One region of the Streptomyces sp. NPDC101178 genome, then DNA from elsewhere that is predicted to be linked to it. Evidence: riboswitches for the same ligand, from Rfam matches in the RefSeq annotation. Region 1 holds a riboswitch; the other holds the start of a gene.
What was found. Region 1 has a riboswitch for glycine ahead of gcvT (glycine cleavage system aminomethyltransferase GcvT). Riboswitches for the same ligand answer to the same signal wherever they lie in the genome.

Region 1 (3,479 bases):
GCGTCGTAACGCCCGGGGCTGACCTGGCGCAGCATGTGCTCGACCTGACCGGCCGCCGCAGTGCCTGACGCACTCACCCTGGGTCCCGCCCCTCATCGATCCGTCGACGCTCCCGGGCACACGGGAGCGGCCCCGCCATCAAACCAGCTTATGCGCCACTTCTGACACCGACTTGACGCCACGGTCGGCCGGCGCCCGCGATCACCGCGCGGCCGGTGGCTTCGCGCGGTACGTCCGGTGGCTTTCGCGCCGCACGTCCGGCGGCTTTCGCCCGGTATGCCCGGTGGCTTTCGCGCCGTACGTTCAGTGGCCTTCGCGCCGGTAGAACGGGCGTACTTTCTCGCGCATCCAGTCGCCGACCAGGTCCTGGGCCACGTCCAGCAGGACCAGGTTCACCGGCCAGGGCACCTCGACGCGGCCGAGCGCCCGTCCCAGGGCTTCCATCGGGGCGCTCTGGCCCGCGCCGTCCCAGGTGGCGAACTCGACGCCGACGAAGAGGACCGGGTCGCCGCCCTCGATGCTGGCGAGCGCGCGGCGGGCGGTGGAGACCACGCCGGTGGCCTCGAACTCGGCGGAGACGGCGGTGAGGAAGTCGACCGGGTCGTGCTGCCAGTCCGGTTCGTACAGCTTGACCCGGCCGCCGCTGGCGGGACCGTCCAGCGCGGTGCGCCCGGCCCGGCAGAGCTCGGCGACGGCGGGCGGCGGCAGCGGGATGCCGACCGCGCCGCCCGGGTTCACCGCGATGCCGACCTGCGGCGGCAGGCCGCGGGCGAAGTCGCGGGCGGGCGCGACGGCGAAGGACATGTGGCTGCCGACGCAGCTGAGGAACTGGCCCTCGGAGCTGAAGACGGGGACGTACGCGGCGCCGTCGATGTCCATCATCGGCAGGTCCAGGTCGGCGCTGGCGGGCGAGCCGCCGTTCGGCAGCGGCACCCAGACCGAGCTGCGGCCGAGCACCTCGACCAGGCGGCCGCCCGCGTCGGCGATGCCGAGGGAGGCGGTCAGGACCTCTTCGAGCTCGTTGGCGGGCCACGCGTGCTGGGGGTGCGCCTGGGCCGGTGCCGGAATCTCCACTGCCTCTGTGCCTCTCTCGGCTGTCGTCGCTGGCGTTGTTCCGGCCAGAACCCTAACCGGAGTGGTCGGCCGGGTCGTGGGCGTTTGTGAAGGTGATCCGCTCCAGCGCGGTCGCGGCCTCCCGGTCCAGCAGCACCGCCGAGGCGCAGCCGACGGGCAGCGCGCCGCGTTCGGTGTCGCGGATCAGCCGGCCCACCGCGTGCCGGTGCCGGGCGAAGGCGTAACCGGAGACGCCCCGGCCGCGCTCGCGCTGGCCCTGGCGGGCGGTCTCCGGGTCCACGTCCAGCAGGAGCAGGCGCAGGGTGCGGCCCCGGCGCGCGGCGTGCCGGGCGAGCCAGTTCCGTACCCAGGTCTGCGTACCGCAGTCGTGGACGACGACCGAGGCGCCGGAGCGCAGCACGGCCCAGAGCCCGAGGTAGTGGGCGGCGCGGACCAGGGGGCGGTAGAGGGCGTACGGGAGTAAGCGGGGCAGGGCGGCGGCCCAGCGGTCGCGGGTGTTCTGCGAGTCGATGGCGTGGCCGGCCACCGCACGCCGGATCATGGTGGACTTGCCGCCGCCGGGCAGCCCGGAGACGACCACGATGTCGCCGGGGGTGAAATCGAGGCTGTACGGGGTGTGGTCCGCGCGCCCGCGCAGATCACGTACCCCCGGCGCGGGCGCGGTGAGCAGCTCCTGTACGGATGCGCCGGGCGCCGCGGCCGGCTCCCGTACCGGCGCTCCGGCCCGCTCGGGCAGCTCGCGCGCGGGGGCGCCCGGCTGTGCGGGCATCGCGCCGTCCGCGAGTCCCGCGGTCGGTACCGACCGCTGCAACGTCATCGCCCATCCCCCTGCTGTCGGGCCGGCCACGCCTGATCCTGAAGTGTAAAGAAAGGGCAAGGCTCCACAACCGTCATCGCCGTTCATCCACCCGTTGTGGACCGGCCTCCCCACGGGGGCGCAATGCGTGCGATGATGACCGCGCCAACTGCATACCGGCCGTTCGAATCCGCGCGGGAGAGTTCCGGCCACAGTGTGAGCCGGGCGCCGAAGGAGCAAGATCCTCCCTTGAATCTCTCAGGCCCCGTACCGCGTGGATGAGGCAGATCTGAAAAGCGGGCCGCTCCGGCGGCTCCACCCAAGGTGCAAGCCGAGCCCTGTGACCAGGGCGCCCCGCTACCCGGGGCATACCCCGGCAGGGGCTATCGGCGAACCTCTCAGGTTCCGATGACAGATGGGGAGGATTTCCGTCCTGACGTCGTCATGCCCTGGAGCCATGCCCATGAGCACTGCCCCCCGTCTCACCGCCCTCGACGCGCTGCACCGCTCGCTCGGCGCCACCATGACCGACTTCGCGGGCTGGGACATGCCCCTGCGGTACGCCAGTGAGCGCGACGAGCACAACGCCGTACGGACCAGGGCCGGGCTCTTCGACCTGTCGCACATGGGCGAGATCACCGTCACCGGTCCCGAGGCCGCGGCCTTCCTGAGCTACGCGCTGGTGGGCAACATCGCCACCGTCGGCAACGGCCGGGCCCGCTACACGATGATCGTCCAGGAGGACGGCGGGATCGTGGACGACCTGATCGTCTACCGCCTGGGCGAGACGGAGTACATGGTCGTCGCCAACGCGGGCAACGCGCAGATCGTGCTGGACGCGCTGACCGAGCGGGTCGGCGGCTTCGACGCCGAGGTGCGCGACGACCGGGACGCGTACGCGCTGCTCGCGGTCCAGGGTCCGGAGTCGCCCGCGATCATGAAGGCCGTCACCGACGCCGACCTGGATGGGCTGAAGTACTACGCGGGCCTGCCGGGCACGGTCGCCGGGGTGCCTGCGCTGATCGCCCGTACCGGCTACACCGGCGAGGACGGCTTCGAACTCTTCGTCGCGCCCGAGCACGCCGAGCGGCTGTGGCGCGCGCTGAGCGAGGCCGGCGAGGCGCACGGCCTGATCCCGTGCGGCCTCTCCTGCCGGGACACGCTGCGCCTGGAGGCGGGCATGCCGCTGTACGGGCACGAGCTGACGACGGCGCTGACCCCGTTCGACGCGGGCCTCGGCCGGGTCGTGAAGTTCGAGAAGGAGGGCGACTTCGTGGGGCGCGAGGCGCTCCAGGCCGCCGCCGAGCGCGCCGAGAGCGCCCCGCCGCGCAAGCTGGTCGGCCTGATCGCCGAGGGCCGCCGGGTCCCGCGAGCCGGTTTCTCCGTCGTCGCGGACGGCAAGGTGATCGGCGAGGTCACCTCCGGAGCCCCCTCCCCCACCCTCGGCAAGCCGATCGCCATGGCGTACGTGGACGCGGCCTTCGCCGCGCCGGGCACCGGGGGCGTGGGCGTGGACATCCGGGGCACGCACGAGCCGTACGAGGTCGTCGCGCTGCCGTTCTACAAGCGCCAGAAGTGATATCCCGGAAGGAACCGGGCCTCTCGCTCC
Region 2 (3,479 bases), on a different contig from region 1:
GACCCCACGGTGGTCCGTGAGGCGGCGGCGAGGCTGCTGGAGGCGGTGGACACCACCGGCGGCGTACGGCTGCTCGGCGTTGGCGTCACGGGGCTTGCGGACTTCACGCAGGAGGACCTGTTCGCGCAGGCCGCGGATGCCCGAGAGCTGGCGGAGGCGCCCGAGAAGCCGGTCGCGGACGACGACAGGAAGCCGGTCGACGAGGAGCCCGAGAGCGCCGAGCAGTTCGCCGCCCGGCGCTGGCCCGCCGGACACGACGTCCGCCACGCGGTGCACGGACACGGCTGGGTGCAGGGGAGCGGGGTGGGGCGGGTGACGGTGCGGTTCGAGGAGCCCGGCGGCCCGGTCGGCCGGGTCGTCACGTTCCGGATCGACGACCCGGAGCTGAGCCCGGCCGACCCCATGCCGCTGGTGCGCGACCCGGTCGACTACTCCTCCTGGCCCGCCAGCCTGCCGAAGTCACGGTCGGGTCCGGTCTCCTCGGCGGGCGGGGAGTCAAGCCCGTAATGGCGGTAGAGCTGCAGCTCCTGCTCCGGGGAGAGGTGCCGGCCGACGCCGAAGTCCGGGGCGCCCTTGATCAGCGCGCGGTCGAAGGGGACCCGCAGCGTGTCCTCGACGAACTCGCTGGGTTCCAGCGGGACGAAGGCGTCCCGGCTGAAGAGGCCGGTGCGGACGGCCGCCCACTCGGGGACGCCCGTCGCGTCGTCGAGATAGACCTCATCCACCGTTCCGATCTTGGCGCCCTTGCGATCGAACGCCTTGCGGCCGATCAGGCGGCGCGGATCGATGTCGGTCTGCACGTGGCCTCCCACTGGTCGCTTCTGCTCAAGGGGTTTCCCCGGCCGCTTCACGAGGGTCCCTCTCGCTCCACCAGCACCAGACAAGTGCAGATCCGTGGCGTCGGCCACTCGAGGACTCCACGGGGATGGCCGCTGGTAGGCTGGCAGGTGGCTGCTGACCCCGTGCGGGAGAGTCCTCCGGTGCAGAATCCGGAGGCGCCGAAGGAGCAAATCCTCCCCGGAATCTCTCAGGCCCCCGTACCGCACGGACGAGGTCACTCTGGAAAGCAGGGCGGGTTCGTGCCGGCAGATGCCGGGACGGATCCGACCCTCACCGACGGTGAAAGTCGGCACGCCTCCGGGCGCGCCGGTGAAGCTCTCAGGTTGAGATGACAGAGGGGGAGGCCGTTCGGGCACCCGCGCCGTGGTGCCCCTCGCAGGTCGTGACAGACCAGGAGGCCTCCACCATGACCCCCCGTCGCACTCCGCTCTCCCAGCTGGAGCAGGGCATTCCGTTCGAGCAGCGCCACATAGGGCCCGACGCCGAGGCCCAGGCGAAGATGCTCGCCCAGGTCGGCTACGGCTCCCTCGACGAGCTGACCGCCGCCGCGGTGCCCGACGTGATCAAGAGTGCGGAGGCCCTGAACCTTCCCTCGGCCCGCACCGAGGCCGAGGTGCTCGCCGAACTGCGGTCGCTGGCCGACCGCAACAAGGTGCTCGCCCCGATGATCGGTCTCGGCTACTACGGCACCTTCACGCCGCCCGTCATCCTGCGCAACGTCATGGAGAACCCGGCGTGGTACACGGCGTACACGCCGTACCAGCCGGAGATCTCCCAGGGCCGCCTGGAGGCCCTGCTGAACTTCCAGACGATGGTCGCCGACCTGACCGGACTGCCCACCTCCGGCGCCTCCCTGCTCGACGAGGGCACCGCGGCCGCCGAGGCCATGGCGCTCGCCCGGCGCGTCGGCAAGGTCAAGAACGGCGTCTTCCTGATCGACGCCGACACCCTGCCGCAGACCATCGCCGTCATCCAGACCCGCGCAGAGCCGACCGGCGTCGAGGTCGTCGTCGCCGACCTCAGCGACGGCATCCCGGCCGAGATCGCCGAGCGCGGCGTCTTCGGCGTCCTGCTCCAGTACCCGGGCGCCTCCGGTGCCGTCCGCGCCATCGAGCCCGTCATCGAACAGGCCCACGGACTCGGCGCGATCGTCACCGTCGCTGCCGACCTGCTGGCCCTCACGCTGCTCACCTCGCCCGGCGCGCTCGGCGCCGACATCGCGGTGGGCACCACCCAGCGGTTCGGCGTCCCGATGGGCTTCGGCGGGCCGCACGCCGGCTTCATGGCGGTCCGGGAGAAGTTCGCCCGCTCCCTGCCCGGCCGCCTCGTCGGCGTCTCCGTCGACGCCGACGGCAACAAGGCCTACCGCCTGGCCCTCCAGACCCGCGAGCAGCACATCCGCCGCGAGAAGGCCACCAGCAACATCTGTACGGCACAGGTGCTGCTCGCCGTCATGGCCGGGATGTACGCCGTCTACCACGGCCCCGACGGGCTGCGCACGATCGCCCGCCGCACCCACCGCTACGCCGCGATCCTCGCCGAGGGCCTGTGTGCCGCCGGCGCCGACGTCGTGCACGGCGACTTCTTCGACACGCTGACCGTCAAGGTGCCCGGCAAGGCCGCGGACATCGTCGCGGACGCCCGCGAGCGCGGCGTCAACCTCCGCCGCGTCGACGCCGACCACGTCTCCGTCGCCTGCGACGAGACCACCACCCGGGCCCAGCTCTCCGCCGTCTGGGCCGCCTTCGGCGCCGACGCCGACATCGAGGCGCTGGACGGTTCGGCCGCCGACGCGCTGCCCGAGGCGCTGCTGCGCTCCGACGACATCCTGACCCACCCGGTCTTCCACCAGCACCGCTCCGAGACCGCGATGCTGCGCTACCTGCGCAAGCTCGCCGACCGCGACTACGCGCTGGACCGCGGCATGATCCCGCTCGGCTCCTGCACCATGAAGCTGAACGCGACCGCCGAGATGGAGTCCATCACCTGGCCCGAGTTCGGCGCGCTGCACCCCTTCGCCCCGGCCGAGCAGGCGCAGGGCTTCCTCACCCTCATCCGCGAGCTGGAAGAGCGTCTGGCGGAGGTCACCGGTTACGACGCCGTCTCCATCCAGCCGAACGCCGGCTCCCAGGGCGAGTTCGCGGGCCTGCTCGCCGTGCGCGCGTACCACCGGGCCAACGGCGACGACCAGCGCACCGTCTGCCTGATCCCGTCCTCGGCGCACGGCACCAATGCCGCCAGCGCCGTCATGGCGGGCATGAAGGTCGTCGTGGTGAAGACCGCCGACGACGGCGAGGTCGACATCGCGGACCTGCGGGCCAAGATCGAGCAGTACCGCGACGAGCTGGCCGTCCTCATGATCACCTACCCGTCCACGCACGGGGTATTCGAGGAGCACGTCGCCGACATCTGCGGCGAGGTGCACGACGCGGGCGGCCAGGTCTACGTCGACGGCGCCAACCTCAACGCGCTGGTCGGGCTCGCCAAGCCCGGCAAGTTCGGCGGCGACGTCTCGCACCTCAACCTGCACAAGACGTTCTGCATCCCGCACGGCGGCGGCGGCCCCGGCGTCGGCCCGGTCGGCGTCCGCGCGCACCTCGCCCCGTACCTCCCCAACCACCCGCTCCAGCCCGCCGCGG

Region 2: another riboswitch for glycine. It lies ahead of gcvP (aminomethyl-transferring glycine dehydrogenase); the one in region 1 lies ahead of gcvT (glycine cleavage system aminomethyltransferase GcvT).

The regions. Positions count from the first base shown of each region.
Region 1 is NZ_JBIWOZ010000002.1:276,426-279,904, forward strand. It holds gene ACIRR8_RS05385 (enhanced serine sensitivity protein SseB C-terminal domain-containing protein) at 1-77, opposite strand, end outside; gene ACIRR8_RS05390 (enhanced serine sensitivity protein SseB) at 304-1,074, opposite strand; gene ACIRR8_RS05395 (AAA family ATPase) at 1,127-1,891, opposite strand; glycine riboswitch at 2,056-2,153, shown strand; gene gcvT (glycine cleavage system aminomethyltransferase GcvT) at 2,334-3,449, shown strand.
Region 2 is NZ_JBIWOZ010000013.1:9,942-13,420, forward strand. It holds gene ACIRR8_RS29280 (DNA polymerase IV) at 1-507, shown strand, start outside; gene ACIRR8_RS29285 (PRC-barrel domain-containing protein) at 429-800, opposite strand; glycine riboswitch at 956-1,053, shown strand; gene gcvP (aminomethyl-transferring glycine dehydrogenase) at 1,247-3,479, shown strand, end outside.